One region of the Streptomyces zaehneri genome, then DNA from elsewhere that is predicted to be linked to it. Evidence: riboswitches for the same ligand, from Rfam matches in the RefSeq annotation. Region 1 holds a riboswitch; each other region holds the start of a gene.
The links. Region 1 has a riboswitch for S-adenosylmethionine ahead of thrC (threonine synthase). Riboswitches for the same ligand answer to the same signal wherever they lie in the genome.
Positions count from the first base shown of each region.

Region 2: another riboswitch for S-adenosylmethionine. It lies ahead of QQM72_RS29800 (putative leader peptide); the one in region 1 lies ahead of thrC (threonine synthase).
Region 3: another riboswitch for S-adenosylmethionine. It lies ahead of QQM72_RS22610 (aminotransferase class V-fold PLP-dependent enzyme); the one in region 1 lies ahead of thrC (threonine synthase).

Region 1 is NZ_JASTTJ010000020.1:38,687-48,970, reverse strand. Features, by position in the region: gene QQM72_RS28645 (KGGVGR-motif variant AAA ATPase) at 213-2,957, shown strand; gene QQM72_RS28640 (alpha,alpha-trehalose-phosphate synthase (UDP-forming)) at 3,005-4,417, opposite strand; gene QQM72_RS28635 (glucosyl-3-phosphoglycerate synthase) at 4,539-5,483, opposite strand; SAM riboswitch class I at 5,653-5,818, shown strand; gene thrC (threonine synthase) at 5,837-7,135, shown strand; gene QQM72_RS28625 (ubiquitin-like small modifier protein 1) at 7,255-7,530, shown strand; gene QQM72_RS28620 (cold-shock protein) at 7,984-8,190, shown strand; gene groL (chaperonin GroEL) at 8,559-10,181, shown strand.
Region 2 is NZ_JASTTJ010000021.1:101,590-111,873, forward strand. Features, by position in the region: gene QQM72_RS29775 (DUF1684 domain-containing protein) at 1-276, opposite strand, end outside; gene QQM72_RS29780 (ABC transporter ATP-binding protein) at 273-1,955, opposite strand; gene QQM72_RS29785 (ABC transporter permease) at 2,432-3,421, opposite strand; gene QQM72_RS29790 (ABC transporter permease) at 3,418-4,377, opposite strand; gene QQM72_RS29795 (ABC transporter substrate-binding protein) at 4,386-6,008, opposite strand; gene QQM72_RS29800 (putative leader peptide) at 6,203-6,334, opposite strand; SAM riboswitch class IV at 6,354-6,463, opposite strand; gene QQM72_RS29805 (SAM-dependent methyltransferase) at 6,614-7,429, opposite strand; gene QQM72_RS29810 (kinase) at 7,751-8,338, shown strand; gene QQM72_RS29815 (YciI family protein) at 8,372-8,923, shown strand; gene QQM72_RS29820 (TetR/AcrR family transcriptional regulator) at 9,026-9,619, opposite strand; gene QQM72_RS29825 (oxidoreductase) at 9,699-10,284, shown strand, end outside.
Region 3 is NZ_JASTTJ010000013.1:182,966-193,249, reverse strand. Features, by position in the region: gene qcrB (cytochrome bc1 complex cytochrome b subunit) at 1-681, shown strand, start outside; gene trpD (anthranilate phosphoribosyltransferase) at 825-1,889, shown strand; SAM riboswitch class IV at 1,969-2,085, shown strand; gene QQM72_RS22610 (aminotransferase class V-fold PLP-dependent enzyme) at 2,266-3,627, shown strand; gene QQM72_RS22605 (Lrp/AsnC family transcriptional regulator) at 3,660-3,941, opposite strand; gene QQM72_RS22600 (rhomboid family intramembrane serine protease) at 3,938-4,672, opposite strand; gene QQM72_RS22595 (hypothetical protein) at 4,846-5,085, shown strand; gene QQM72_RS22590 (NYN domain-containing protein) at 5,155-6,498, shown strand; gene QQM72_RS22585 (C40 family peptidase) at 6,710-7,744, shown strand; gene QQM72_RS22580 (C40 family peptidase) at 7,944-8,966, shown strand; gene QQM72_RS22575 (hypothetical protein) at 8,995-10,197, shown strand; partial or broken gene QQM72_RS22570 (PadR family transcriptional regulator) at 10,185-10,284, opposite strand, start outside.

The DNA of each region.
Region 1 (10,284 bases):
CTGCGGGCCTTGGCACAGGAACTCAGGCTGTCACCAGAGGCTCAGGACGCACTGAAGGGGTGCGCCCGGCCCCGGGTCAACGGCCGCGCCCTCCAGAAGGTCGAGTCCCACGCGTTGCACGAGGCGTGGCGGTACGGTGCGGATCTGGAAGCGGCTGATCAGAAACTCGCCTTGGACGCGCTGCGTACCTTGATCTCGGAGTCTCGGAAGTGATGGACGGCGTGAACAGCGGAGTGAGAGCGCAACCGGACCTTGGCGATCATGGCGATACCGTGCCTGGTCGTCTCTTCACCTGGGTGGATGTCGACGAACACCTTGCGTTTCTGGCGGCTGTCGGGCGCTGGCCCGACTGGTTGTTTGAGGCGGACGCCTGGTGGGACCAACTGGTGCTGACGATCACACCGGAAACGACCGAAGACAACGTCCGTGGTTGGCTGGACCGTGCCTTGGGCCGAGGGTCGGTGCGAGGAGCAGAGGGCGAACTGGTGCTTGCCCTGGACCGGCCGAGCGGCCTCGGTACCGAAGGCATCCCCGTGACACTCCATCGTGCAGAAGGCAGGGTGGAGAAGCGACGAGTCCCCCGTCTGACGGAGCGCCGGACAACTGCCGAACTGGCAATGAGCCTTGCCCGACCGCTCGCGGACGGTTTCCCCGGCGATGTCCAGATGATCGCATTCCACTCCTTCAAGGGTGGTGTGGGCCGCACGGTGCATGCGGTCGCCCTTGCCGATCACTTGGCTCGACTCGGACAACGCGTCCTGCTGATCGATGCGGACCTCGAGGCACCGGGCATCACCTGGATGCACCAGGCCCAGGGCGGAACCTGCGACATCGCCTACGAGGATGTTCTTGCGCTTCTGCACGGCACGACCGGTGGAGACCTGTCGTCCGTGGTCGACATCGTGCGCGGCTACCTCGCGGGACAGTACGTTGTCGGAGGTACCGGCCAGGGGAAGCTTGCGATTCTGCCGGCCACGCGTCGCTCCCGGCTCGGCCCCCCGCGTATCGAGCCGGTCGACCTGCTCACTCCTGATCGGTCGAAGTACTTTCTCACCGAGTCCCTGGCGGAGGTTGCGGCAGCGGCTGATTTCGATGTGGTGATCGTGGATCTGCGAGCCGGCGCATCCGAGCTGTCCGCGCCCGTGCTCCTCGACCCTCGGGTGCAAAGGGTGTTCGTCACTACCCTCAGCAGCCAGTCCCTGGACGGAACGGTCCGCATGATTCGGCAGTTGGGAGCCAAGGCCCCCGCGCTCCTGGGCCGAGACCCCGCGCCGGCCGCCGTAGTGACGCAATACCGCATGGACGTCCACGACGCTGATGCCGAGGCTGCCCGGGAAGTCCTGGTACAGGCCCTCGACGACGTGCTCGGAGTGACGGAGGGCGACGAGCACGAGCTGGAGTTCTCGCTGGACTCGCAGGCGGTGACGGTTGCTCTGGTCAGCCCATTTCGCGATGAGTTGATCGCGCTGCCGCGCAGTTGGGACGACGTGGTCGATGTCGTACGCCGCTGCGGGCTCGGGGACAGGGTGGCCGAACTGGCCCCACAGCCCCTGCTGGAGGCGGTGGGGAACGAGGCTGACGTTCCCACGAGCGTTGAGGAGCGCCGAAGCGCCCTGCGTGAACGCGCGGCGTCGCTCGTCTTCGCCGAACGCACCGGTCTGGACGGCGCGCTGGGCTTCCTGTCCACCGAGCCGTTGCAGCGTCTGATCGGCGATCACCGCAGTTCGTTGCCCGTGACCGTGGTCGTGGGGGCCAAGGGTGCCGGAAAGACGTTCACGTTCGCACGGATGTGTGCTGCCGGAAGCTGGTCGGACTTTGCCCGCAGAGCCAGGATGCAGGTCTTGGACGATGCGCTCGTCGTGCCTGTCCTTGATCCCGCCAACCTTGACCAGCAGCCCACCGGGGACGGGCGTACCGGACCACAGGATCTGCGTGACCGGGCCGCGGGAGGCCGGGGAGCCACTCGTAGTCAGATCCTCAAGGTGCTCAACGATGCCCTGCGCTCTGGCGACGACAGCACCGACTCCTACGTCTGGCTCAACGTCTGGCTGCGCTGCATGGCGATCGCCGGCGGCAGCGAGGTCGCCCCGGACGCCGGCTTCGACGCGGAACGGGAACTCCTGGCACTCGGCGCACAGCGGAAACTGCTCTTCGTCTTCGACGGGCTGGAGGACTTCCTTCAGGAACTCGAAGGCGAGGCCAAGCGCGTGGCACTGCGCACTTTGCTGGTCGAAGTGCCCGACTGGTTGCGCTCGCTACGCGGACGTCCGCTCGGCGTGGTGGTGTTCGTCCGACGTGACCTGGCGACGTGGGCGATCCGGCAGAATCTCGGCCAGTTCCTTGACCGATATGAGGCCTATGCTCTGAGGTGGGACGCCCAGGAGGCACTCCGGCTTGCCCTGTGGGTTGCCGTGACCGCCCGGGCCGTGGCGAAGCCCGACCGGGAACTCATGGAACTGTCGTACGAAGACATCGCTCAGGCGCTCCGCCCTGTGTGGGGCGCCAAACTCGGCTCGGACAGTTCGCATGAAGCCTGGTCGGAACGCTGGGTGCCGGCGGCGCTGGCCGATTTCAATGATCAGGTGCAGGCCCGGGACGTCGTGCGCTTCCTCCGGCAAGCTGCGGACCTGTCCGCAGGAGACGAACAGACGGACCGCCTGCTCGTTGCGATTGCCATGCGCGACGCGCTCGCGATGTGCAGTTCGGAGAAGGTCAAGGAGATCGGCCAGGAGAACAAACAGCTCGGCGAACTACTGCGAGGACTGGAACGGTATGCGCCGGAGGTATTGATGCCCTTCAGCGCGGAGGACGTCGGGCTGGATGCTCCCGGTATCGCCGCACTTGTCGAAGCAGGTGCGTTGGCCAGGGATTCTGACGGACGCTACCGGTTGCCGGAGATTTATCGGCACGCACTCGGATTCAGGACTCAGGGGCGGGCTCGCGTCGTGCGCAGGTGAATGGCAGGGCCCGCCGGCGTCGTACGGCTGCTGCGGGAGCTGGCCGCTCAGCTCGGCTGAAGCTCCCGCAGCGCGTTCAGCTGGTCCAGGAACCACCGGGCCGGGGGAAGCGCGGTCGCCGCCGCGGACAGCCGCTTCGTGCGCTCGGCCCGCTCCTCCGGCTTCATGGTCAGCCCCTCGTGCAGGGCACGGGCGGTCTCCAGGATGTCGTACGGGTTCACCGTGATCGCGTCCTCGCGCAGCTCCCAGTAGGCACCCGCCTCGCGGGACAGCACCAGCGCGCAGCCCTCGTCGGAGACGACCGGGACCTCCTTGGCGACCAGGTTCATGCCGTCCCGGATCGGGTTGACCAGGGCCACGTCGGCCAGCCGGTAGGCGGCGAGGGAGCGGGCGAAGTCGTCCTTGAGGTTCAGCAGGACCGGGGTCCAGCCGGGCGTGCCGTAGGCCTCGTTGATCTCCTCGGACAGGCGCCGCACCTCGGCCATGTAGTCGCGGTAGACGGCGAGGTCCTGGCGGGAGGGGTAGGCGAAGGCCACGTGGACGACCTGTTCGCGCCACTCCGGGTGGTCGTCGAGCAGCTGCCGGTAGGCCAGGAGCCCGCGCACGATGTTCTTGGACAGCTCGGTGCGGTCGACGCGGACGATCGCCTTGCGGCCCTCGCCGATCTCCGCGCGCAGCGCCACCATGCGCTCGTCGACGTCCGGCCGGTGTGAGCGCTCGCGCAGGAAGTCGGCGTCCGCGCCGAGACCGTGCACGCCGATCTGCGTCTTGCCGGGTCCGCCGGCGAACTCCGTACAGCACAAGGTGAACGCGTCCGCCCAGCGCCGGGTGAGGAAGCCCAGGCGGTCCGCGCCGAGCATGCCGTGCAGCAGCTGTTCGCGGATGTCCCCCGGCAGCAGCGCGAAGTAGTCCACCGGCGCCCACGGCGTGTGCGAGAAGTGGCCGATGCGCAGGTCAGGGCGCAGCTCACGCAGCATCCCCGGCACCAGACACAGGTGGTAGTCCTGGACGAGGACCGCCGCGCCGTCCGCCGCCTCCTCGGCCAGCGCCTGCGCGAACGCCCGGTTGTAGGCCTCGTACGACGCCCACTGGCGGCGGAACTCCGCGTCGAAGGCGGGCTCCAGCGGCGTCTGGTAGAGCAGGTGGTGGACGAACCACAGCACGGAGTTGGCGATGCCGTTGTACGCGTCGGCGTGCACGTCGGCCGGAACGGCCAGCATCCGAACGCCCTCCTCGCCGACACCGCGCCGGACCGCCTCCCGGTCGCCGTCGGAGAGCGCCGAGCACACCCAGAGGGCGCCCGCCTCGGGGCCGATGGCCGACAGGCCGGAGACCAGCCCGCCGCCGCCGCGTTTCGCGTGCAGCGAGCCGTCCTCGCGTACTTCGTAGGAGACCGGGCCGCGGTTGGACGCGACCAGCACCTCGGCGGCCGGGGCGGCAGTGTCGTGCGTGGAAGCCATACGCCTCAACCTAGCCCGGTCGGGAAACGCTCAAACGTACGGTCGCGCTGTGTGGACGGGCCGTATCTGGCCGGATATCGCCGTTATCGGCGCTATCGCCGTATACGGCCCGTCCGACGCGTTACGCGACCTTGCGGGTCGCGTACTCCGCGATCTCCGCCATCGGCGGCCGTTCCTCGGTGTCCACGGAGTACGTGCGCGGCTCGAAGCCGTCCGCGCTCCGTTCGAACTGGGTGAGGGACGGGCGGATCAGGTGCCCGCGGGCCAGCCGGAGCTGGGCGGTGCGGTAGATGGCCGCCGCCATCCGGCCCAGCGCCTGCCCGTCCTGGTGACGGTGCTTGCGCACGCCGATGTCGACCTGGGCGAGGGCGTCCAGGCCCACCAGGTGCAGGGCGTCCACCAGCATGCCCAGCTCCACGCCGTAGCCGACGGGGAAGGGCAGCTGCTCCAGCAGGCTCCGGCGGGCCGCGTACTCGCCGCCGAGCGGCTGCACGAACCCGGCCAGCTGCGGCCAGTGCATGTTGAGCAGCGGGCGGGCCATCAGCTCGGTGACCCTGCCGCCCTGGCCGGCCGCGCCGCCCAGCGGACGGTCGTACATGCCCTTGACCAGATCCACCCCGGGGTCGGTGAGCAGCGGGCCGACGATCCCCGAGACGAAGTCCGAGGAGAACTCCCTCAGGTCGGCGTCGATGAAACAGACGATGTCCCCGGTGGTGACCAGCAGGGAGCGCCACAGGACCTCGCCCTTGCCGGGCACGGCCGGTATCCGCGGCAGGATGTCGTCCCGGTGGACGACCCGCGCGCCGGCCGCCGCGGCCACCTCGGACGTACGGTCGGTCGATCCCGAGTCGACGACGACGATCTCGTCGACGAGCGGGACCTGGTGCATGAGGTCGTGACGGATGACCGCGACGATGTCGCCGACCGTCTCCTCCTCGTTCAGCGCGGGCAGGACGACGGACACCGACTGGTTCGTGGCGCGCTTCGCGGCCAGGATCCTGTGGAGCGGACGATCGGTCACGGACCAGGAGCGGGTGGCCAGCCAGCGCTCAGTTTCTCGAAGCACAGTCTGCGGCTCCTCACTGTCGTGATCACACCGGGTGCACGGGAGGTGACCGTGTGATCCATCTCGCGGTTCGGACGACTCTCTCAACTGTCCTGGCCTTCGGTTACAGTCTTGAACAACGCGGATGACCATCGCATGTCCGAGGTCGCCCGCGTTCACAACTTCATACCGCTCATCCAGAGGGGCAGAGGGATACGGCCCGATGAAGCCCCGGCAACCCTCCAGCCGGTCTCGTAACGATCACTGATCCACGTGGTGATCGCTTCGCGAGGCTCCCGGCTCGGGAAGGTGCCAAATCCGTCTCACGGCGAGATGCGTCGTGAGGAAGATGAGGAGAAAGGGCCTCGCCTCACATGGCTGCGCAGACTGTTGCAAGCACCACCGACTCTACGACGTCCTCTGCTGTCGACCTCGGTCCGGCCGCGGCGTTGACCTGCCGCGAGTGCGGCCACCGTGTGCCCCTCGGCCCGGTCTTCGCCTGCGAGGAGTGTTTCGGCCCGCTCGAGATCGCCTACGACTTCTCCTCCTACGACACGGAGGAGCTCCGCAAGCGCATCGAGGCGGGGCCCGCGAACATCTGGCGCTACGCGCCGCTGCTGCCCGTCCCCGCGGACGTGGCCGACAAGCCCAACATCAACCCCGGCTGGACCAAGCTCGTCCAGGCCGACAACCTCGCCCGTGAACTGGGCGTCGACGCCGGCAAGCTCTTCGTCAAGGACGACTCCGGCAACCCGACGCACTCCTTCAAGGACCGTGTCGTCGCCCAGGCCATCGAGGCCGCCCGCGCGTTCGGCTTCACCACTCTCTCCTGCTCCTCCACGGGCAACCTGGCCGGCGCCGTCGGCGCCGCCGCCGCCCGGGCGGGCTTCCGGTCCTGCGTGTTCATCCCGCACGACCTGGAGCAGGGCAAGGTCGTCATGGCCGCGGTCTACGGCGGCGAGCTCGTCGGCATCGAGGGCAACTACGACGACGTCAACCGCTTCTGCTCCGAACTCATCGGCGACTCGGCGGGCGAGGGCTGGGGCTTCGTCAACGTCAACCTGCGGCCGTACTACGCCGAGGGTTCCAAGACGCTGGCGTACGAGATCTGCGAGCAGCTCGGCTGGCGGCTGCCGGACCAGCTGGTCGTGCCGATCGCCTCCGGCTCCCAGCTCACGAAGATCGACAAGGGTCTCCAGGAGCTGATCAAGCTCGGGCTGGTCGAGGACAGGCCGTACAGGATCTTCGGAGCGCAGGCCGAGGGCTGCTCCCCGGTCTCCGTGGCCTACAAGGCCGGGCACGACGTGGTCCGCCCCCAGAAGCCGAACACCATCGCCAAGTCGCTGGCCATCGGCAACCCGGCGGACGGTCCGTACGTCCTCGACATCGCGCGGCGCACCGGCGGCGCGGTGGAGGACGTGAACGACGAGCAGATCGTCGACGCGATCAAGCTGCTGGCGCGGACCGAGGGCATCTTCGCGGAGACCGCCGGCGGTGTGACGGTGGGCGTGACGCGCAAGCTGATCGAGAGCGGTCTTCTCGACCCGACGCTCACCACCGTCGTGCTGAACACGGGCGACGGACTGAAGACCCTGGACGCGGTGGCCGGCACCGGGCTGACCGCGACCATCCGTCCGAACCTGGAGTCGTTCCGGGACGCGGGTCTCGGCTGAGAGTTCCGTCGTTCGTCTGCGGGCCGTGGGGCTGGTCGCGCCCACGCGGCGGCAGCCGCACGATCCAGACAGCCCCGCGCCCCTTCTGGGCGCTCCGCCTGACCGGAGGTCGAAAGAGAATGAGCGTCAACGTCCGCATCCCCACCATCCTGCGCACCTACACCGGCGGCCAGGCCGAGGTGAAGGCCGAGGGGGCGACCCTCGGTGAGGTCATCGCCGACCTGGAGAAGAACCACACCGGCATCGCCGCCCGGGTCCTGGACGACCAGGGCAAGCTGCGCCGGTTCGTCAACGTGTACGTGAACGACGACGACGTCCGCTTCGAGCAGGGTCTGGAGACGGCGACCCCGGACGGCGCGGGCGTCTCGATCATCCCGGCCGTCGCAGGTGGCTGACCGTAGTTCAGTACCCATCGGTAGTAACCGTCGGTAACAGCGATTACCGAGTGTTCATCGAATTGCCCTCTCCGCGATAGAAGCGGAGGGGGCAATTCAGTGTGGTTGAGCGCGGTACAGTTGGGGAACCCGGTCCGGATCGCCGGATCCGGAGCCTTTGATTTCTGCCCCGCGCCCGATGAGAAGCAGCCAATGTGTGCGCCTCTTTCGTGGCTTTTGTGGCTTATGCAGGGCCCGACTTGCCCTTAATTCAGGCGAATTCTCGCCACATTCCGGATCCCGCGCGTCCGGAATTCTCGTCCGACTGACCTGTTGCAGACGGCAGTTGGACAGATACATTCAGCCGCGGTCGACGCGTTCCGGCGCACGCCCCCAAGCCAACCGGGGGGTGAGGTCTGACCCGGATCCGCGAAGTGCGGATCCGTGCAAGGGCCAGTAATAGGGGAGTTAGGCATGGCTCAGGGCACCGTCAAATGGTTCAACGCGGAGAAGGGGTACGGCTTCATCGCGGTCGACGGTGGTGCGGATGTTTTCGTCCACTACAGCGCGATTCAGATGGACGGCTACCGCACCCTGGAAGAGGGTCAGCGGGTCGATTTCGAGATCTCGCAGGGTCAGAAGGGGCCGCAGGCGGACATGGTCCGGCTCGCGACCGGCTGAAGCACGCGCCGACTGAAAGCGTCGTTCTTCTGTACAACTGACGAAGGGCTCGCACCCCCACGGGGGGCGAGCCCTTCGGCCTGTCCGGGGACGTCCGCTCGGTCTGTCCGGGGACGTCCGCGAGGCGTCGGCGAGCCGTCCGTGCGGGGTGTCCGGAAGGGCACGGGTCCGGCGGAGGCGCTTGCACTCTCATGGGTCGAGTGCTAATCATTGGCGTTAGCACTCTGAAGGTGAGAGTGACAACGAGGACCGGGTCGGTGAGGCCCGCAGGCCAGGTGGGGCAAGGAACCACGAGGCCGGCGAGCCGTCCGTCGCGGGCGCCAGCGCGGTCCGGAGCAATCCACCCCAGTCCGGGAGGACCACTTCACATGGCCAAGATCATCGCGTTCGACGAGGAGGCACGGCGCGGCCTCGAGCGCGGCATGAACCAGCTCGCGGACGCCGTGAAGGTGACGCTCGGCCCCAAGGGCCGCAACGTCGTCCTCGAGAAGAAGTGGGGCGCACCCACGATCACCAACGATGGTGTTTCCATCGCCAAGGAGATCGAGCTCGAGGACCCGTACGAGAAGATCGGCGCAGAGCTGGTCAAGGAAGTCGCCAAGAAGACGGACGACGTCGCCGGTGACGGTACGACCACCGCGACCGTCCTCGCCCAGGCCCTGGTCAAGGAAGGCCTGCGCAACGTAGCCGCCGGCGCCAACCCGATGGCCCTCAAGCGCGGTATCGAGAAGGCCGTCGAGGCCGTCTCCGGTGCCCTGCTCGAGCAGGCCAAGGATGTCGAGACCAAGGAGCAGATCGCTTCCACGGCCTCCATCTCCGCCGCCGACACCCAGATCGGCGAGCTCATCGCCGAGGCGATGGACAAGGTCGGCAAGGAAGGCGTCATCACCGTCGAGGAGTCCCAGACCTTCGGTCTGGAGCTGGAGCTCACCGAGGGTATGCGCTTCGACAAGGGCTACATCTCGGCGTACTTCGCCACCGACATGGAGCGTATGGAGGCCGTCCTCGACGACCCGTACATCCTGATCGCGAACTCCAAGATCGCGAACGTCAAGGACCTGCTCCCGCTCCTCGAGAAGGTCATGCAGGGCGGCAAGCCGCTGCTGATCATCGCCGAGGACGTCGAGGGCGAGGCCCTGTCGACGCTGGTCGTCAACAAGATCCGCGGCACCTTCAAGTCCGTCGCGGTCAAGGCCCCGGGCTTCGGCGACCGCCGCAAGGCGATGCTGAACGACATCGCCATCCTCACCGGTGGCGAGGTCATCTCCGAGGAGGTCGGTCTCAAGCTCGAGAACACGACCATCGACCTGCTCGGCAAGGCCCGCAAGGTCGTCATCACCAAGGACGAGACCACCATCGTCGACGGTGCCGGCTCCTCGGACCAGGTCGCCGGCCGGGTCAACCAGATCCGCGCCGAGATCGAGAACAGCGACTCGGACTACGACCGCGAGAAGCTGCAGGAGCGCCTGGCGAAGCTCGCCGGCGGTGTCGCGGTCATCAAGGCCGGCGCCGCCACCGAGGTGGAGCTCAAGGAGCGCAAGCACCGCATCGAGGACGCCGTCCGCAACGCGAAGGCCGCCGTCGAGGAGGGCATCGTCGCCGGTGGTGGCGTGGCCCTCATCCAGGCGTCCTCCGTCTTCGAGAAGCTGGACCTCGAGGGTGACGAGGCGACCGGCGCGAACGCCGTGCGCATCGCGCTCGAGGCCCCGCTGAAGCAGATCGCCGTCAACGGTGGTCTCGAGGGTGGCGTCGTCGTCGAGAAGGTCCGCAACCTGCCCATCGGTCACGGCCTGAACGCCGCGACCGGTGACTACGTCGACATGATCGCCGAAGGCATCATCGACCCGGCGAAGGTCACGCGCTCTGCCCTGCAGAACGCCGCCTCCATCGCCGCGCTGTTCCTCACCACCGAGGCCGTCATCGCCGACAAGCCGGAGAAGGCCGCCGCGCCCGCCGGCGGCGGCATGCCGGGCGGTGACATGGACTTCTGATCGACCTCACGGTTGATCGCCTGTCCTACAGGCCGAGGGCGGTACTTCCCGGAAACGGGGGGTGCCGCCTTCGGGCGTTCTCGGGGTGCGCTCAAGAATGTGA
Region 2 (10,284 bases), on a different contig from region 1:
CTCCGGGATCACTCCGAAACGGTGCTCGCCCCGGACGGCGGTTCCCTCGACGACCAGTTCCTCGCCCTCGTCGAGGACCACGACGATCCCGTCGGCGCCGGTGGACCACGCCCCCGGCGCGTCCGGGAAGCGTTCCGGCCGGTCACTCAGCCAGTGCAGGCCGGTGATCGCCAGAAACCCGTGCGGGTCGGCGAGCCGTGCCTCCTGCCGGTGGTGCCACTCCTGCCAGTCGTGGACGAAGGCTTCGAGTTCCGCCGACGTGTCCTGAACGGTCACAGGTGCTCCTTCGGTTGGTGCGGCAGGTCCCCGGCCGACGCGTGGCGGCCGCCGGGGATCGCCGCGAGCAGTTCGCGGGTGTAGTCGTGGCGGGGGTGCGTGAACAGGTCCTCGACGGCGCCCGTCTCGACGACGCGGCCGGACCGCATGACGGCCACCCGGTGCGCGATCTGGCGTACGACGGCCAGGTCGTGCGAGATGAACAGGTACGCCACGCCCGTGTCGGCCTGGAGTTCGGCGAGCAGGTCGAGCACCTGCGCCTGGACCGACACGTCGAGCGCGGACACCGGTTCGTCGCACACCACCAGATCGGGCGAGAGGGCGAGGGCGCGGGCGATCGCGACGCGCTGCCGCTGCCCGCCGGAGAGTTCCGCCGGGCGACGGTCCAGCACGGAACCGGGAAGCGCCACCCGGTCGAGCAGCTCCCGGGCCCGGGCGAGCCGGGAGGCACGGTCACCGACCCGGAACGCGCGCAGCGGCTCGGTGATCACCTCGCCGATCGAGAACCGGGGATCCAGCGAGGCGTACGGGTTCTGGTAGACGAGCTGGGCCCGTCGGCGCAGTTGCCGGGCCCCCGCGCCGCGGGCGGTCGTGACATCGGCGCCGTCGAACAGGACGCTCCCGGAGGTCGGATCGACCAGCCGCAGCACCAGACGGGCGGTGGTGGACTTTCCCGAGCCGGATTCGCCGACCAGGGCCAGTGTCCGGCCGCGGTGCAGGGTGAGACTGACGTCGTCGACCGCGCGCAGGGTGCGGACCGCGCCCGCGGCCGCGGGCAGCCGGAACTCCTTGACCAGGTTGCGGGCCTCGACCAGTGGTGCCCCGTCGGGAGCCGGTGCGGCGACCGCGGCCGTCACGCGCGGCCGGGCGGTGGTGAGACCGGGCGCGCTGGCCAGCAACCGCCGGGTGTAAGCGTGTTGCGGGTTCTCCAGGACGTCGCGGGTGGGCCCGGCCTCGACGACCCGGCCCTCGGACATGACCACGAGCCGCTGCGCGCGGTCGGCGGCCACACCGAGATCGTGCGTCACCAGCAGCACGGCGGTGCCGGACTCCTCGGTGAGGTGCTGGAGGTGGTCGAGAATGACGCGCTGCACGGTGACGTCGAGGGCGCTGGTCGGCTCGTCGGCGATGATCAGCTGCGGTTTCGCGGCGATGGCGACCGCGATCAGGGCCCGTTGGCGCATCCCGCCGGACAGTTCGTGCGGGTACTGCCGGGCGCGGGTGGCCGCGTCGGGCAGCCCCGCCTCGTCGAGGATCGCGATGGCGGCCGACGGAGCGGAGCGGCGGGTCGCCAGGCCGTGGATGCGCAGTACCTCGGCTACCTGCTCACCGATGCGTTTGACGGGGTTGAGCGACACCGTCGGGTCCTGCGGCACCAGACCGATCCGTGCGCCGCGTACGGTACGCAGCTCCCGCTCCGACAGTGCGGTGAGGTCGTGCCGGCCGAAGCGGACGGTACCGGCGTCGATGCCGCCGTTGGCCGCCAGCAGCCGGGTGATCGCGTGCGCGGTCGTGCTCTTCCCGGAACCCGACTCGCCGACCACCGCGGTGACCTGCCCCGGCCATACGTCGAGGTCCACGCCCCGCACCGCGCGCACGGTCCCGCCACGCGTGCGATACGACACGGACAGGCCCCGCACTTCCAGCAGCGCGGGCTCGTCCGCTGACGCCGCGTCCACGGAAGCCGCGTCGGTCGCGGCCTCGGGTGCGGCGGTCCTGTCGGTGGCGGCCGCGGCGGTGGCGGACTTGCCCGTCGTGGCCTTGTCGGCGACGACCTCGCCGGTTGCGGCCTCGGCTGGCGCCGCCTTGTCGACAGTGACCTCGCCGGGTGCCGCCTCGGCCGTCGTGGCCCTGCCGCTCGCAGCCTCGGCCGTCGTCGCCTTGTCGGTTGCCGTCCTGTCCGTCGCGGCCTTCTCGTTGGCAGCCTTGTCCGTCGCGGTTCTGTCGGTTGCGGTCTCGGCTGTCGCGGCCCCGTTCGTCGCGGCCGTGCCGGTCGTGGGGCGCCCGGTCGCGCTGTGGCCGGACACGCCCTGGCCGGTCACGGACTCGTGGGTCACGGACTCGTGGGTCGCGGACTCGTGGGTCGCGGTTTCTTCCGTCCCGGCTTCTTCCGTCACGGGTACGTCCGTCTCGGGTTCGTTCGTCGTGGGGCCGGTCATCGCTGTCGGGACCATTCGCCGTCCAGCGCCCGCGCGATGCGGTTGGTGGCCAGGCCCGTCGCCGCGATCGCCAGTCCGGGCAGCGCCGTGAGCCACCAGGCGTTGGCCAGGTAGTTGCGCCCGTCGGAGATCAAGGTGCCCCATTCCGGCGCCGGTGGGGGCGCCCCGTAGCCGAGGAAGCTCAGTGACGACACGGCGAGGACGGCGGCGCCGAACTCGAGGGTGGCGAGCACGATCACCGGGCCCGCCGCGTTGGGCAGGACGTGCCGGCCCAGCACCGAGTACCAGCGGGCCCCGCAGGAGCGCGACGCCTCGACGAAGACCGCCTGCCGTACCCGCAGCACCTCCGCGCGGGTCACCCGGGCGAAGCCGGCCACGCTGGCGATGCCGACCGCGACGGCCACCTTCACCGTTCCGTAGCCCAGCGCGGTGACCAGCGCCAGGGACAGGAACAGCGACGGAATCGACAGCAGTACGTCGACGAAGCGCATCAGCACGTCCTCGACCCAGCGGCCGACGAACCCGGCGACGAGGCCGATGAGGCCGCCGACCACGAACGCGAACCCCACCGCGATCAGGGTCGCCTTCAGCGACAGCTGGGCACCGTGCACCACCCGCGAGAACACGTCACGTCCCAGCTCGTCGGTGCCGAACCAGTGCCCGCCGCCGGGGCTCCGGAAGTTCTCCGCCGGCACCCCGTGCAGCGGGTCCTGTGAGGTGAACAGCCCCGGCCAGAACGCGGCCAGCACGACCAGCACCAGCACCAGCACCGAGGCCAGCAGCCCGGGCCGGCGCAGCAGGAACAGCGGGAACCGTCGCGGTCCGACACCGCGGCCGGTACTCGCGGGGCCCGGATGGGCCCCGGGATCCACCGGCCGGGCCAGGCCGGCCGCGGCTTCGACCGCTCCGACCGCCCCGGCGGTTTCTGCCGTTCCAGCGGTTCCTGCCGTTCCAGCGGTGACGCCGTCGGCAAGTGTCCGGCTCATGCGGGACGCACCTTCCTGCTCGCCGCCACCACGATCCGCGGGTCGAGCAGCGGGTAGACGAGATCGACGATCAGATTGGCCGCCACGAAGATCAGCGCCCCGAACACCACGACCCCCTGGACCAGCGGGATGTCCTGGACCGTGACCGCGGCGGCGGTCACCCGGCCCAGACCGTCGCGGGAGAACACCGTCTCGACGACGACCGAACCGGCGATCAGCTGGCCGGCCAGCAGTCCGACGACCGTCAGCGCCGGCAGCGAGGCGTTGCGCAGCGCGTGCCGCAGATGAATGCGCAGCCGGCCGGCGCCCTTGGCCCGGGCGGTCTCCACATAGGCCTGGTCCAGCGCCGTGAGCAGGCTCTTGGCCAGTACCTGCGCCACCAGGGCGCCGGTCGGGACCGCCAGCGTGACCGCGGGCAGTACCAGGCCCCGCAGCCCGTCGTTGCCGAACGCCGGGAACAGCCGCGTCCGGAAGGAGAACAGCTCGACGAGGACCAGCCCGACCCAGAACGTGGGCACCGACACCCCCAGCGGCGGCAGCGACAGCAGCAGCTGGCGCAGCCAGCGCCGGGTGGTGCAGGTCGCCAGCACCGCGAGCCCGCCGCCGAGGAACACCGCGAGGAGCAGTGCCGCCCCGGTCAGCTGGAGGGTCTGCGGCAGCGCGTCCGCCAGCGTCGAGGTCACCGGCCGCCCGGTGGACACCGAGTCGCCGAAGTCGCCGCGCACCGCCCTGCCCAGATAGTCGGCGTACTGCGCGAGAATCGGCTTGTCGAAGCCGTACTCGTGCCGCAGCGCGGCGAGTTGGGCCGGATCGACCTGGCCCGTGTCCGCTCCCGCGCCGGCCATCGCCGAGACGGGATCACCGGGCAGGTAGTCCAGCACGAGGAAGGACACCGTGTAGGCCGCCCAGAGCACTCCGAGGGCCTGCGCGAGTCGCTTGACCACATAGGGACGCATGCCGGCCGCTATCCGATCCAGGTGTCGTGCAGCTGGATCCGGCTGGAGGCCTCGAAGCCGAGGTTGTGCACCTTCTTCGCCACTCCCAGCTGGGTCTGAAGCTCCACCACGGGGACGACGTAGGCGTTCTGCACGATCAACTGCTGTGCCTGGGTGACGAGTTGCTTGCGCTTCGCCGCGTCGGTCGTCGCGGCCTGCCGGGTCAGCGCGGTGTCCAGCGGGCCGGCCGGCAGGTGGTAGAAGTTGGCCAGCAGGGTGGAGTAAGAGCTGCGCAGGATGTCCGGGTCGGCGCGGGTCACGTTGCCCCACACCGCGTCGAAGTCACCGGACTGAAGGGTCGGGGAGAACTGGGCGATCTGCAGCTGCTTGAGCACCACCTCGACACCGACGGCCTTGAGCTGTTGCTGGATCAGTTCCAGCGCGGGCTGGTTGGTGGCCGCGTTGGCGAACCACTTGACGGTCAGGCTCAGCTTCTTGCCGTCCCTGACCCGGACGCCGTCGCTGCCCGCCTTCCAACCGGCCGATCCCAGCAGGGACTTCGCCTTGGCGGCGTCGAAGGTCAGGTCGGAGCCGAGGTCGGTGTAGTCCGGTGTGGTGTGCGCCAGGATGCTGGTCGCCGGCACGGTGCCGGTCGGGAACACGGCGTCGACGATCTGCTGCCGGTCGATGGCGAACAGGATCGCCTGGCGTATCTTCGCGTCCTTGAAGAGCGGCCGGGAGTTGTTGAGCCCCAGGTTGAACACCACGCCCGGGTTGGCCCGTGCCTGGAGGTTCACCGCACCGCCCTCGAGCGCCGCCTCGTTGGCCCTGCCGACGCTGCCGATCGCGTCCACCTGGCCGGACTGCAGGCTGCCGGTGCGCACGCCCGCCTCGGGCACCACCTTGAACACCAGCTTGTCCAGGTACGCCTCGCCCTGCTTGGTCCACAGCGAGGAACCCCAGGCGTACTCGGCGCGCTTGGCCAGGGTGATCGACTGGTTCTGCACATAGCCGTTCAGCACGAACGGCCCGGAGCCGACCACGCCCTTGCTGCACTTCTCCTGCGGGCTCCTGAGCACGCTCGCCGACGACTCGATCCCCAGCGAGTGCGTGGCCGTGGCCTGGAGGAACTGCGCGTTGGGCTGCTTGAACCTCACCCGCACCGTGAGGGGGTCCACGGCGGTGGTGCTCTGCACGCCGCTCAGGTACCCCTGGGCGAGTGTGCCGAGGGCGCCGAGCTTCGGTACCGCGTCGAAGTTGTCCTTGACCACCTGCGCGGTGAGCGGTGTCCCGTCGCTGAAGGTCACCCCGGATCTCAGGTGGAACGTGAACGTCGTGGTGTCCGAGCTGATGTCCCAGCTCTTCGCGAGCCATGGCACGATCTTGCCGGTCTTGGGGTCCTGGTCGGTCAGGGAGTCCACGACCTGACGCAGTGAGTAGATGGTGTCGTTGCTGCCCACCTGCTGGGGATCCACGCAGCCGGCGTCGGAGCCCACCGCGAAGGTCAGGGTGCCACCCGACTTCGGGCTGCCGCCCTCGCCGCCCGAGCTGCCGCTGCCGCTGGACGAGCAGGCGCTGAGCAGAAGGCTGCCGGTCACGAGTGCGGCGAGCGCCGCCCACCGGGGGGTACGGGAATCCGGATGCGCTGTCACGGGATGGTTCTCCTACTCCAGGGTCACCGCGCGCATGCCGGTGCCGAACGCGGCCATGACGATGCGCGGAGGGTGCCGGCCACGCACGGGCCGGCGCTGCTCAGAACTGTTCAGGGGGAGGGGACGTCGACGACCGGGTCGACGGCGGCGTGACCGTGCCGTGGGCGAGGGTCAGCCTGCGGGGTGGGGCGTGATCAGCCCTGACACAGACAGCTGGCGGAGCGCTGGAGGTCGATGTGGCGCCTGCGCGAGAATCCGGAGAACAGTTCCGCGGTCGCGATCGAGGCACTCAGGTTGCCGCTGTGCCGCACTCTGGTCCTCCACATCTCAGGCCCCTGGACCGGGGCCACGCGCTTGCGGGGTCGGTGACCCTGCCGGGCTTTCACCTGGAGCACCCCACCGCGCAGGAGGGTTGCCGGTCAGCTAGCCAGGGCTTGATGCTGACACTCAATGCCGGGGCCGATCTTACGGAGCACTGACATTATCCGTCAATATCGGTAGGAGAGTTGAACAGCTCCGCCGCACCGGCCCTGACGGCGGGTGCGGCGGAGTGGCGTCGGCGCGCGCCGGCCGCCCCTGCGGTGCGGAGGGCGGCGGCGTGGATGCTACGGCTTGCGGGCGAGGCCGCCGTGTTCCGCGATGACGGCGGGGGCCGGGGAGGTGGCCTCCGGGCGCCACAGGGGGACCGGGACGACTCCGGGTTCCAGGAGTTCCAGGCCGTCGAAGTACGCCGTGATCTCGTCGACGGAGCGCAGGTTGTACGGGACGGCGCCGCTTTCGTTGTAGGCGTCCTGGGCCTCTTCGAAGACCGGGTCGATGCCCCGCGAACCGTCGTTGACGGAGAGGTAGCTGCCGGACGGCAGTGCCGCCATCAGGGTGGTGACGATGGAGCGGGCCTGGGCGTGGTCGGCGACGTGACCCAGGATGTTGCTGAGGATGAGCGCGGTGGGGCGGCTGAAGTCCAGCGTTTCCGCGGCGCGCGCCAGGATGCGCTCCGGATCCAGCACGTTGGCGTCGACATAGGAGGTCGCGCCCTCCGCGGTGGAGTAGAGCAGGGCGCGGGCGTGGGCCAGGACCAGCGGGTCGTTGTCGACGTAGACGATCCGGGTCTCGGGGGCGAGGCGCTGGGCGACCTCGTGGGTGTTGTCGGCGGTCGGCAGACCGGTTCCGACGTCCAGGAACTGCCGTACGCCCGCCTCGGAGACCAGGTACGTGATGTTGCGGCGCAGGAACGCGCGGCTGCTGCGCGCGATGGTGACGATGCCGGGGAACACGGCGGTGTAGGCGTCACCGGCCTGCTCGTCGACGGGGTAGTGGTCCTTCCCGCCCAGCCAGTAGTTCCAGATGCGGGCCGAGTGCGGCACCGAGGTGTCGATCTTCTGAGGTGCCGCTGCACCGGGCGTGGTCACATGGTCGGTCATGAGGGGCGTCCGTCTTTCGGCCGAGGCGTGGGCAGTTCGAGGCACAACCTACGTCCCAACGACCCTGGTACGTACACCCGTTCATATTTTCGGTCGGTTCGAACAGTGCTCTCGCGGAGACAACGGGGTCCACGTCCGGGTGCCGGCCGGTCCGGCCGCACCGTCGGGCCCGCCGCCGGCACCTTGCCAGGGGCCCTCGACTCGCCCTGCGTGTAGGTACATTGAAACGCCGAATCCCTGGGCCGGCCCCCGCCACCGCACGGATCCGGTTGCGACGCTGCGCGCGTCGGTGTCGCCCGGGCCGGTAGCGTGAGTGCCGTGATGGTGGGCACCCCAGAAACCCGGTTGGTCGTCCTGCGCGGCAACAGCGCCTCGGGCAAGTCGGCGGTGGCGGCAGGTCTGCGCGAGAGGTTCGGCCGGGGCCTGGCCCTGGTCGGGCAGGACAACCTCCGCCGGGTCGTGCTGCGCGAGCACGACCGCCCCGGCGCGGCGAACATCGGACTGATCGAGGCCGTCGCCCGCTATGCCCTGGACGCCGGCTACCACGTCGTCCTCGAAGGCATCCTCTACGCCGATCGGTACGGGCCCATGCTCGAACGACTGCGCGGGGAGCATCGCGGCCCGACCCACGGCTACTACCTCCATGTGCCGCTCGCCGAAACCCTGGTGCGTCACGCCACCAAGCCGATCGCCCACGAGGTCGGCGAGGCGGACCTGCGCTCCTGGTACCGGGAGCTCGATCTGCTGCCGGGGGACGTCGAGACGGTCATCGGCGCCGACAGCACGCTCCCGCAGACCGTCGACCGCATCCTGCTCGACACGGGCCTGGACCGGCTTCCCGCCCTGGTGCCGCGTCACCGGTCCCCCGGAAGCCCGTGCCCGCGCTCGTCCCCGCCGAAAGCCGGTTGAGATACCGGGCGGACTTGGGAAGGGTCTGCCGGTATGGAGTTCTTCTGCTACCACCGTGACCGGCCCGCCTCCGCCGCCCTGCGTGACGAACTGCTCGAGAAGCACTGGTCCTACATGGACGGGTACGCGGCGCAGATGATCGCCCGGGGCCCGACCTTCGACGCCGACGGCGACACCGCCACCGGCAGCGTGCACATCGTCGACCTCCCGGATGCCGTCGCCGCCCGCGCGTTCGCCTTCGACGAGCCCAACTACCAGGCAGGTGTCTACCGGGACGTGCTGCTGCGCCGGTGGCGCAACACGCTGGGGCGCACCATGTGGGACTTCCCCGGTGGCCGCAGCGGTGGCAGCCGGTACCTGGTGCTCGGGCTCGGCCCGGACACGGACGACGGCTTCGTCGTGCCGCCCGACCGGGACGAGCTGATCGCGTACGGGCCGCTGCTGTCCGACGACGGAGCCACCCGGGTGGGTACCGCGGTGCTGCTCAGAGCCCCGGACGCGGACTCGGCGCGCGCCGTTCTGGCCCCGGACCGGTATGCCGACGTCGAAGTCCACGACTGGCAGTTCGGCGGACGGCCGTCATGAGCCCGGTGTCGCCTTCTGTCCGACGCGGGTTTGCGTGACAGCGCAGGCATGAACGGCGAGCCGGTCGTCCGGGCGCCCTGATGCCCCGGGGCCTGTGAGCGTCTACTCCGGCCGGCAGCCGCGCAGGGCGGACGCGATCACGTCGTCCAGGCCGGGCCCGGTGACCTCCGGTGGCAGCAGGCCGCTGACCGTGAGCCCGGCATAGCCGTGCAGCGCCGCGAAGATCGGCAGGGCGACGCGCTCCAGCTCGCCCTGCCGCACCTCGCCCCGGCGCTGCCCGTCGCGGATCAGTTCGAGCAGCTGCTCGGACCACAGGTGGGCCGTCGCGCCCAGTGCCGCCGACGCCTGCGGGCTGTGCTTGGCCGAGAACATCAGGTCGAGCAGCGCCGCGTTGGTCACGGCGAAACCGACATAGGCGCGGGCCGCGGCGTCCAGGCGTTCGGCGAACGTCTCGCCGACGCCTTCCTGGGCGGCCGAGATGGCGGCGGCCAGCCGCTCGAAGCCGGTCAGCGCCAGGGCGTCCAGCAATGCCTGCTTGGTCTTGAAGTGGCGGCTCGGCGCGGCGGGGCTCACCCCGATGTCACGGGCCAGTTCCCGTAGTGACAGCGCTCCCGATCCCCTCTCGCGCAAGGTCTGCTCGGCACGTGCGAGCAGCTCCGCGGGGAGGTCTCCGTGGTGGTAGGGGCGGCTTTTCATGCCCTCAGCCTAGCCCGGCGTGAGCAGCGCCCACATTGTTATCGTTGCAAACATTGTGAGCACCGCATACATTGGACGCATGGCAAAGGACATGAAGACCACCCAGCCCTGGAACACCACCGACATCCCCGACCAGACCGGCCGCACCGCCGTGGTGACCGGCGCCAACAGCGGGCTCGGCCTCGCCACCGTCGAGGCCCTGGCCCGCGCGGGCGCCCACGTGGTCCTGGCGGTGCGGGACCCCCGACGCGGCGAGGCGGCGGCCGCGGCCGTGCCTGGCAGCGTGGAGGTGCGCCGGCTCGACCTGGCCGACCTCTCCTCCGTGCGCGAGTTCGCCGCCGGCTGGCGCGGCGACCTGGACCTGCTCATCAACAACGCCGGCGTGATGAACGTCCCCGAGGCCCGCACCAAGGACGGCTTCGAGACGCAGTTCGGCACCAACCACCTGGGCCACTTCGCCCTGACCAACCTGCTGCTGCCGCACGTCACCGACCGCGTGGTCGTCCTGTCGTCCGGCGCGCACAGGATGCCGGGCAGTCCCCGCATCCACTTCGGCAACCTCGACCTGACCGGCGAGTACACCCCGATGGCGGCCTACAGCCAGTCCAAGCTCGCCAACCTGCTCTTCACCCTGGAACTCCAGCGCCGGCTCGGCGAGGCGGGTT
Region 3 (10,284 bases), on a different contig from region 1:
ATCCGCTTCATGCCGGGCTGGGAGATCAACCTCTGGGGTCACACGCTCGTCCTGGGCGTGTTCATCCCGCTGGTGCTCTTCGGTGTGGTCCTCGCGGCGCTGGCGATGTACCCCTTCATCGAGTCGTGGGTCACCGGCGACAAGCGCGAGCACCACATCCTGGACCGTCCGCGCAACGCGCCCACCCGTACGGCCCTGGGCGTCGCCTGGGTCACGATGTACATGATCACGCTGGTCGGCGGTGGCAACGACCTGTGGGCCACGCACCTCCACCTGTCGATCAACTCGATCACCTGGTTCGTCCGGATCTTCTTCTTCGTCGGACCGGTCATCGCGTACGTCTTCACCAAGCGGATCTGCCTCGGCCTCCAGCGCCGGGACCGGGAGAAGGTGCTGCACGGTCGCGAGACCGGCACCATCAAGCGCCTGCCGCACGGTGAGTTCATCGAGATCCACGAGCCGCTCAGCCAGGAGCAGCTGCACACCCTCACGGCGCACGAGCAGTACGAGCCGGCCGCGATCGGCGCCGCCGTCGACGAGAACGGCGTCGAGCGCAAGGTGACGGGCAAGGAGAAGCTCCGCGCCAAGATCAGCGGGGCGTACTTCGGTGAGGACCAGCAGATTCCGAAGGCCACCGTGGAGGAGTACAAGGAGATCACGAGCGGCCACGGCCACCACTGATCGCTGAGGCGTCGCCACGCCGCAGGAAAGGGCCCCGTCCGGTCTTCGGACGGGGCCCTTTGCCGTGCCCACGGGCTGGATAGGGTGGGGTGCACCTTGTCACGAGGCGCACGACGTACACGACGACACACGCAGGAGCGGCTATGAGCGCTGTGACCCCCGCTGGAGGCGACACCGCGGCGGGCCGTTCCTGGCCCGAGGTGCTGAACGGTCTGCTGTACGGGCGCGACCAGGACGCCGACGCCACGTTCTGGGCGCTGGACCGGATCATGCGCGGCGAGGCGACCGACGCGCAGATCGCGGGGTTCGTGGTGGCGCTGCGGGCCAAGGGCGAGACCGTCGCGGAGATCAACGGGCTCGTCCGGGCGATGTACGAGCACGCCAACCTGATCGAGGTGCCCGGCCGGACCGTCGACATCGTCGGCACCGGCGGTGACGGCGCGAAGACGGTCAACATCTCCACGATGTCGGCGATCGTGGTGGCCGGCTCGGGCGCCACGGTCGTCAAGCACGGCAACCGGGCGGCGTCCTCCGCGTCCGGCGCCTCCGACGTCCTGGAGAAGCTCGGCGTCAATCTGGAGCTGACCCCGCGGCGGGTGGCCGAGGTGGCCCAGGAGGCCGGGATCACCTTCTGCTTCGCGATCAAGTTCCACCCGGCGCTGCGTCATGTGGGCGCCGCGCGCGGCCAGTTGGGCATCCGCACGGTGTTCAACGTGCTCGGCCCGCTGACCAACCCCGCCAAGGTGCGGGCCCAGGCGGTCGGGGTCGCGGACCCGCGGATGGCGCCGGTCGTCGCGGGCGTCTTCGCCGAGCGCGGCAACTCGTCCCTGGTCTTCCGGGGCGACGACGGTCTCGACGAGCTGACCACGACGGCCACGTCCCATGTGTGGGTCGTCCGCGACGGCAAGGTCACCGAGGAGACCTTCGACCCGCGTGACGTCGGGCTCGAGCTGGTCCCGGTCGAGGCTCTGCGGGGCGGGGACCCGTCGTACAACGCGGAGGTCGCCCGCCGCCTCCTGGACGGCGAGACGGGCCCGGTGCGGGACGCCGTGCTGCTGAACTCGGCGGCGGCGCTGGTGGCCCTGGAGCCGGGCTCCGGGACCCTTGCCGGGCAACTGCGCGACGGCATGGAGAAGGCGGCCGAGTCGATCGACTCGGGTGCGGCCGGACGGGCGCTGGAGCGCTGGGTCGCGGCCACCCGGGCGTGACGCCTCGCCGCTGAGGTCCGTCCCGCGATCCGGACACGGGTTGCGGGACGGCGATCACTTCACGTACGTTCCCGTATCAGGTCATGAGTGACAGTCATGAGGCCCCGGCCGACTGTCCGGCAACCCTCCGTCCGTGGCGGGGTGCCCCGGGTGAAGACCAGGTCGTAGGCAGCGAGGTCTACGGCAAGCGCGGACCCCTCGCACTCTTCTGAGTGAGCACCGCCAGGGGTCCTGGTCGTTCGAGGGAGTCTTCCGTGAGCAAGCGAATGCGATAGGGCGTAGAGCCCCGCCTCCGCACACCCCTTTCACCTTCCTCCGTGCTCGAGCCATGCCCGCTCGCACGGCGGTTCACCCTTGCCTCTCACGGGAGTTCGCCATGTCTGTCTCCACCGCTGCCGCCGCCCGTACCGTTTGTGCGCCGCTGCCCGTTCTCGGCCGGGATGTCACGGTCCCGCTCGTGACGGGCGGCGAGGTCACCTACGCGGCGCTCGACTACGCGGCCAGCGCCCCCGCCCTCCAGCGCGTCTGGGACGACGTCGCGGCCTACGCCCCGTACTACGGCAGCGTCCACCGGGGCGCCGGCTACCTCTCGCAGCTGTCCACGGACCTCTTCGAGAGCGCCCGCAGGACGGTGGCCGGGTTCCTGGACTGCCGCCCCGACGACCAGCTGGTCTTCACCCGCTCGACGACGGACTCCCTCAACCTGCTGGCGCGGGCCCTCCCGGCGGGCTGCCAGGTCTTCGTCTTCGAGACCGAGCACCACGCCTCGCTGCTGCCCTGGCAGGACGCCCGGGTCACCTACCTCAACGCCCCGCGCACCCCGCGCCAGGCCGTCGAGACGCTGGAGCGGGCCCTCGCCGACCGGGACCCCCACGGCCCGGCCCTGGTCTGTGTCACCGGCGCCTCGAACGTCACCGGCGAGCTGTGGCCGGTACGCGAGCTGGCGGCCGCCGCGCACGCCCACGGCGCCCGGATCGTCGTGGACGCGGCCCAGCTCGCCCCGCACCACCCGGTCTCCGTGCAGGAGCTCGACGTCGACTGGATCGCCTTCTCCGGTCACAAGCTGTACGCGCCCTTCGGCTGCGGTGTGCTGGCCGGCCGCGCCGACTGGCTGGTGGCGGCCGACCCGTACCTCGCCGGCGGCGGCGCCAGCCGCAAGGTCACGCGGCGCGAGGACGGGGGAGTGGACGTGGAGTGGCACGAGAGCGCCGCCCGCCACGAGGCCGGCTCCCCGAACGTGATCGGCGCCTACTCCATCGCCTCCGCGTGCAAGGCCCTCACCGAGGCCGGCTTCGACAGCCTGGTCGCCCGGGAGGAGTACCTGATCGCCAAGGTGCGGGCCGGTCTGGCCGAGGTCCCGCAGGTGAAGGTGCTGTCCCTGTTCGGCGACGACGCGCCGCGGGTCGGCGTGATCTCCTTCGTCGTCGAGGGCTGGAACAGCTCCCACTTCGCAGCCGCCCTCTCCGCCGAGTACGGCATCGGGGTCCGCGACGGCCTGTTCTGCGCCCACCCGCTGGTGCGCACCCTGCTGGGCAGCGACCCCGAGACCCAGGGCGAGTGCGGCGCCCCCGAGGCGGCTCCCGGCGAGAAGTCGCTCAACGCGATCCGGGTGAGCTTCGGCGCGGGGACCCCGGACGAGCACGTGGAGCGCTTCGTGAACGCGGTGCGCGAACTGGTGAGCGAGGGCGCGCGGTGGCAGTACCGGACGGAAGACGGCCGCTGCGTGCCCGCGGTCTGAACGACGGTCCGCCGGAGGCGGTGTTCAGCCGGTCAGGAGTCCAGCCCGATCGCGAACGCCGCCTCCAGGTCGTGCTGCGAGTAGGTGCGGAAGGCGACGTGCGTGTCCGTGCCCTCCACCCCGGGGATCTTGCTGATGCTGCCCGGGATGACCTCCGCCAGGTCCTCGTGCTCCTTCACCCGCACCATGGCGATCAGGTCGTACGTCCCGGTGACGGAGAAGACCTCGCTGACGGAGTCCAGCGAAGCGATCCGCTCCGCGATCTCGGGAATCCGGTCCACGCTGGTCTTGATGAGGACGATCGCGGTGATCACGGCTGGTTCTCTCCCTCGGGAGCCGGAGCTGGGGCGGGCCTCACTCTACGCGTACGCCCGAAACGGGCCCACGCGTAGAGGAGCCCCAGGCCGAAGCCCACCAGGTGCGCCAGATAGGCCACCCCCGGCCCCTGGGCGGCCCGCCCCGCCGCCACCCACTGCAGGGCCGCCCAGAAGGGCAGCACGACCCATGCGGGGAAGCGCAGCGGCAGGAAGAACAGGAACGGCAGGAGGCTGGTCACCCGCGCCCGGGGGAAGAGGTACAGAAACGCGCCGAGGACCGCGGAGATCGCCCCGGAGGCGCCGACCAGGGACTGCGACGACTCGGCGTTGGCGGCGGCGTAGCCCAGCAGGGCCAGGTAGCCGCAGCCGAGGTAGAAGAGCGTGAACTCGACGCGGCCCATCCGGTCCTCGGTCATCGTCCCGAAGACGTAGAGGAAGAGCATGTTGCCCAGCAGGTGCACCCAGCTGCCGTGGACGAAGAGGGCCGTGGCCGGGGTCAGGGCGGCCCGTGGCGCGCCCTCGAAGAGCTCGCCGGGCACCACGCCCCAGCGCCGGAAATAGGCGCGCTGCGCCGCCAGCAGTTCGTCGCCGGAGCCGTACGCCGGATTGAAGCCCGAGGCGGGCCCGATCAGGAAGATCAGGCAGCACAGCGCGATCAGTGCGTAGGTCACCGGCGCCGGGCGGTTGCGGACCACCCTGCCGACCGTCCCGTTCCAGTCGCCGATCATGAGAACAAAGCATGACGTAACCGGACGCGCTCGTCCGGACCGCCTCGCCGCCGCGGACGGATGGGCGGCGAGTACCCGCCAGGCCGTAGGGTTACGAGCCATACGCGCGGGGGAGCCTCCGGCCCGACCCCGTCAACCGGAAGCACGACACTAGAAGGAAGCGGACAGCCACGATGACGGTTCCCCTGCCGACCGCCGCGACGCGGTGGCGCTGCACTCTCTGCGGCAACCTCACGCGGTTCGACGTGACGCGCTCGTCGAAGGTCGTCGAGTACGTGCACCTCGACCTCGCCGGTGAGCCGAAGGTCGAGGAGCGCGAGGTGGTCAGTGAGACCATCGAGTCGGTGCGGTGCCGCTGGTGCAACGCCGTGGACCAGGTGGAACTCGTGGATCGGCCGGGCGCCGGTTCCTGACGATGGGGGTCCCCCCGCTCGAGCGAAGCCGAGAGTGGGGGAGGCCCGCACAGTATTGGGGTGTGACGGATGGTGGAGAGCGCAGGCGGGGGGCCGGGCGACGGCGCCGCCGAGATGCTCGACCGTCCGCTGCCGGACGGCGTGCGGCGCAGGGTCGTACAGATCGTCTCCGACGGCTTCGGCGGGCTGACCGTCGGCGAACTGCCCGTCCAGTTGCGGCAGTACGCCCGGTTCGCGCCGAACCGGCGGGCGAAGTTCGCGGGCAACGCGATGGCGGCCGCGCTGGAGACCGATCCGCTCTTCCGGCAGCGCATCGCCGAGAAGTTCAGAGAGGCCCAGCCGGAACTCGCCGGCGCTCTCGACTCCGGCTCGCCGACCCCGGCCGCGGACCCGCACGAAGTGGCGGCCGCGGCCTATGTGCTGCGGCCCGTCGGCTGGGTGAAGCTGGTCACCGCGGCCGGTGAGGAGGCCCAGCGGGCGGACGCCGAGCGGGCCGGCGAGGAGAGCCGGGCCGAACTGGAGCGGCTGCGCGAGGAGCTCGACCGGGCCCGTGAGCAGTCCCGGGCGGGCACCGAGGGGCTGCGCGCCGAGCTGGACGCCGCGAAGAAGGAAGCGGAATCGCTCCATCGCAAGCTGCGTTCGGCCCTCAGCGACGTGAAGCGGGGCGAGGCCGCGCTGCGCAAGGTGCGCGGCGAGCTGGAGACCGTGCGCGCCGAGGGGCAGACCCAGGTGTCGGCCGCGGAGAGTGAGACGCGGCGGCTGAAGGCGCGGCTCGGCGAGGTGGAGGCGGCGCTGGAGGCCACCCGGCGGGCGGCGCGCGAGGGGCGCAGCGTCGAGGACATGCGGGTGCGGCTGCTGCTGGACACGGTGCTCGACGCGGCCCAAGGGCTGCGGCGGGAGCTGGCGTTGCCGCCGGTGTCGGTGCGTCCGGCGGCAACCGTCGACGCGGTCGAACCGGGACGAATGACCCCGAAGGACATCGCCACGCGGGCACTGTCGGAGAACGATCCGGCCATTCTCGACCAGTTGCTCGCGCTGCCCCAGGCCCATCTCGTCGTCGACGGCTACAACGTCACCAAGACCGGCTATCCGCAGATGCCGTTGGAGAAGCAGCGGCTCAGGCTTCTCGGGCAGCTCTCGCAGCTCGCCGCGCAGACCGGCGCCGAGGTCACCTGCGTCTTCGACGGGGCCGAGCTGGCCGCTCCGGTGCTGCTCGCGCCGCCGCGCGGGGTGCGGGTGCTGTTCTCCAAGCCGGGTGTCACGGCCGACGAGCTGATCCGTCAGCTGGTGCGGGCCGAGCCGCCGGGCCGGCCGGTCATCGTCGCCTCGACCGACCGTGAGGTGGCCGACGGGATCGCCAAGGCGGGTGCCCGACCGGTGGCTTCCGCGGTACTTCTGAAGCGGCTGTCCTAAACGTCGAAGTTCCAGGTTTATTGACCGAATTGGCGGGATCGTCACGCAACGTAGCGTCAATCGAGCATGACTGCACGTGAGTTGATTGAAAAAACTGCGTTGCGTGATGGGTTTTTTTCTCCTGAGGATTTGAACTGATCACGGCGAGGTCACTAAGGTCAGGGCTCGTATCTCCAAACGGGTGATCACTCAAAAGAAGGAGCCCGTCTCCGTGGCGTCCCACCGTCGACCGAAGCAGCCGAGTCGCGCACGCGTGACCGTGCTGACCACCGCAGCCGCCGCTGCCGTCGTACTGAGCTCGCAGGCCGCCAACGCGGCGCCCAGCGAGAAGCTCACGAAGGACGAGGTCAAGACCAAGGTCGACAAGCTCTACGAGGACGCGGAGCAGGCCACCGAGAAGTACAACGGTGCCAAGGAGAAGCAGGAGAAGCTCCAGAAGGAGATCTCCACCATCCAGGACAACGTCGCTCGCGGTCAGGCCGACCTCAACGAGCTGCGCGACTCCATGGGCCTGGCGGCCGCGGCCCAGTACCGCACCGGGTCCATAGACCCCTCCCTGCAGCTGCTCCTCTCCTCGAACCCGGACGACTACCTGGACAAGGCGTCCGCCGCCGACCAGCTCAGCGCCCAGCAGGTCGAGGCCCTGAAGAAGATCCAGGAGAAGCAGCGCGAGCTCGCCCAGGAGCGCAGCGAGGCCTCCACCAAGCTCAAGGACCTCGCCACCACCCGCACCGAACTGGGCAAGAAGAAGAAGGAAGTCCAGGCCAAGCTCACCGAGGCGCGCAAGCTCCTCAACACGCTGACGGCCAAGGAGCAGGCGTCCCTCGCGGCCGCCGACGCCCGCGCCAGCCGCGACGCCGGCGACCGCGTGGACCTCGGCGACTCCCCGACGGGCTCCGGCCGGGCCATGGCCGCCTTCCAGGCCGCCCAGAGCCAGCTCGGCAAGCCCTACCAGTACGGCGCCACCGGCACCGCCACGTACGACTGCTCGGGCCTGACCTCCTGGGCCTACGCCCAGGCCGGCGTCTCCATCCCGCGCACCTCGCAGGCCCAGGCCAACGCCGGTACGCGCATCTACTCCCAGAGCGCCCTCAAGGTCGGCGACCTGGTCATCTTCTACGGCGACCAGCACCACGTCGGCTTCTACGCGGGCAACGGCCAGGTGCTGCACGCCCCGCGCACCGGCACCGTCGTGCGCTACGAGTCGATCAACAACATGCCCTTCCAGTTCGGCGTCCGGATCTGATCGGTCCCGGGATCGGGACACCACGCCGCCCGAACGGGCGAATTACCGCAACGAGAAGTGACCCCACGCCCCGCCGGTGACCTGCGTCAGCGGCGGGGCGTCACTGTGCGTCGCCGCCGAGGTCTTTGGCCGACCCCCCACCTCGGGGCTACTGTCTGCCGCGTTTCCCTGTCCGCCAGCGGAAGGAGCGCGGCATCCCGTGGGGTCCCATCGCCGCCTTGCACAGTCCGGGTTCGACCGGGGCGCCACCGGCGCCCTGAGCGTGCTGTCCGTCGCGGCCGCCGCACTCGGCGCCGTGTCCGCCGTACCGGCCACGGCCGCTCCGCACGACGACACCCGCGCCGAGGTGGACCGTCTCTACGAGGAGGCCGAGAAGGCCACCGAGGCCTACAACACGGCCGACGAGCGCGCCGACACCCTGCGGGGGCAGGTCGGCGTGGCCCAGGACCACATCGCCCGGCAGCAGGAGCGCATCAACGGCCTGCGTGGACAACTCGGTTCGCTGGCCGGCGCCCAGTACCGCTCCGGCGGCTACGACCCCTCCCTGGCGCTGCTGTTCTCCGACGACCCGGAGGAGTACCTCGCCAAGGCGTCCGTCCTCGACCGGATCACCGACCACCAGGCCGGGGAGCTGAGGGAGCTCCAGGGCGCCATGCGCGAACTCACCCAGGAGCGCGCCGAGGCCGCGGGCAAACTCGCCGAACTGGAGAAGAGCCGCAAGGCCGTCGCGCGGCACAAGCGGACCGTGGAGCAGAAGCTCGCCAAGGCACGGCAGCTGCTCAACACCCTGCCCTCCGCGGAACGCGCCGCCTTCGACCGGGCCTCCCGCTCCGGCCGGGACGCCATGTCCGACCTGTCGGGCGCCGTCCCGGCCTCCGGCCGCGCGGGCGCCGCCGTGGCCGCCGTGCGCTCCGCGCTCGGCAGGCCGTACGTCTGGGGCGCCAACGGGCCCACCGGGTTCGACTGTTCGGGCCTCATGCAGTGGTCGTACGCGCAGGCCGGGATCTCGCTGCCGCGCACCTCGCAGGCCCAGGCGCACGCGGGCCGGCGGGTGCCGCTCTCCCAGGCCCGACCCGGCGACCTCGTCACCTACCGCTCCGACGCCAGCCATGTCGGCATGTACGTCGGCAACGGGCAGGTCATCCACGCCCCCTATCCAGGGGCGCCGGTGCGCTACGACCCGGTCGGGATGATGCCCGTCTCGTCCGTCACCCGGCCCTGAGCGGAGCCGCCGCCGTACGATCGGGAGGATGGCTGGTCGAGGGCGGGCGCGCGGACCCGGGGTGCTGGGGCTCTGCCTGCTGCTCGTCTCGCTCCTCGGCGCTCTGGTCGGCTGCGGCGGGCGGGCCGCGTCGGCCGACGCGCAGGCCGATGTGCAGCGGGTTCTCGACCGGCGGGCCGCCGCGGTCCTGGACCGCGACCAGGGCGCCTACGCGGCCACCGGCGCCGACGCCGGGTACGCCGCGGTGCGGGCCGTTCCGCTGGCGGCCTGGTCGTACCGCGTGACGGCGCTCCACCGCAGCGGGGACACCGCCACCGCCGACGCCGAACTGAGCTACCGCGTCGACGGCTACGACAAGGCCCCGGTGACCACGGCCCGCGTGCTGCGCCTGACCCGTGACGGGGCCGGCCGGTGGTCGGTGGCCTCGGACCAGCCGGCGACGAAGGCCGGCCAGCAGCTGTGGGACCAGGGCACGGTGAGCGTCGTACGGGGCGCGCACAGTCTCGTGCTGGGGGTCGGGCAGTCCGAGGCGCGGCTGCGGTCCTTCGCCGGCCTGGCCGACGACGCCGTCCCGGAGGTCTCGGCGGCCTGGGGCACCGGCTGGGCGGGGCGCCTCGTCGTCCTCGTCCCGAAGTCGCTGGAGGGCATGGCGGGTCTGCTCGGCTCGCCCGCCTCCTCCTACCGCGGGATCGCCGCGGTCACCACGGGCGAGACGAGCGGCGGGACCAGGACGCCCGCGGACCGGATCATCGTCAACCCGGACGCGTACGCCATGCTCGGCCGGGTCGGCCGGCAGGTGGTCCTCACCCACGAGGCCACCCATGTCGCGACGCGCGCCCACACGAACGCGGCCACCCCGCTGTGGCTGTCCGAGGGGTACGCCGACTGGGTGGGCTACCGCGGCACCGGCCGTACCCCCGCCGAGGTCGCCCCGGAGCTCCAGCACACCGTCACGGACGGCGCCGTCCCGGCGGCGCTGCCCACCGACGGCGACTTCGGCTTCTCCGGCGACGCCGACCGGCTGGCCCAGGCGTACGAGGGCGGCTGGCTGGCCTGCCGGATGATCGCCGAGCGGTGGGGCGAGGTGAAGCTGGACGCGTTCTACCGGGCGGTGGGGGAGCACGGGAAGCGGCCGGGGGCGGTGGAGGGCGCGCTGGAGAGCGTGCTGGGCACCTCCCTCGCGGGGTTCACGGCGGACTGGCAGGGCTACCTGAAGGCTCAGCTCGCCTGAGCCGGCTGCTCGATCGCCGCGCGCAGCCAGGCCCGCTCCGCCTCGCCCGTCGTCCGGGCGACCCGCAGCATGCCCTGCCGGAACAGG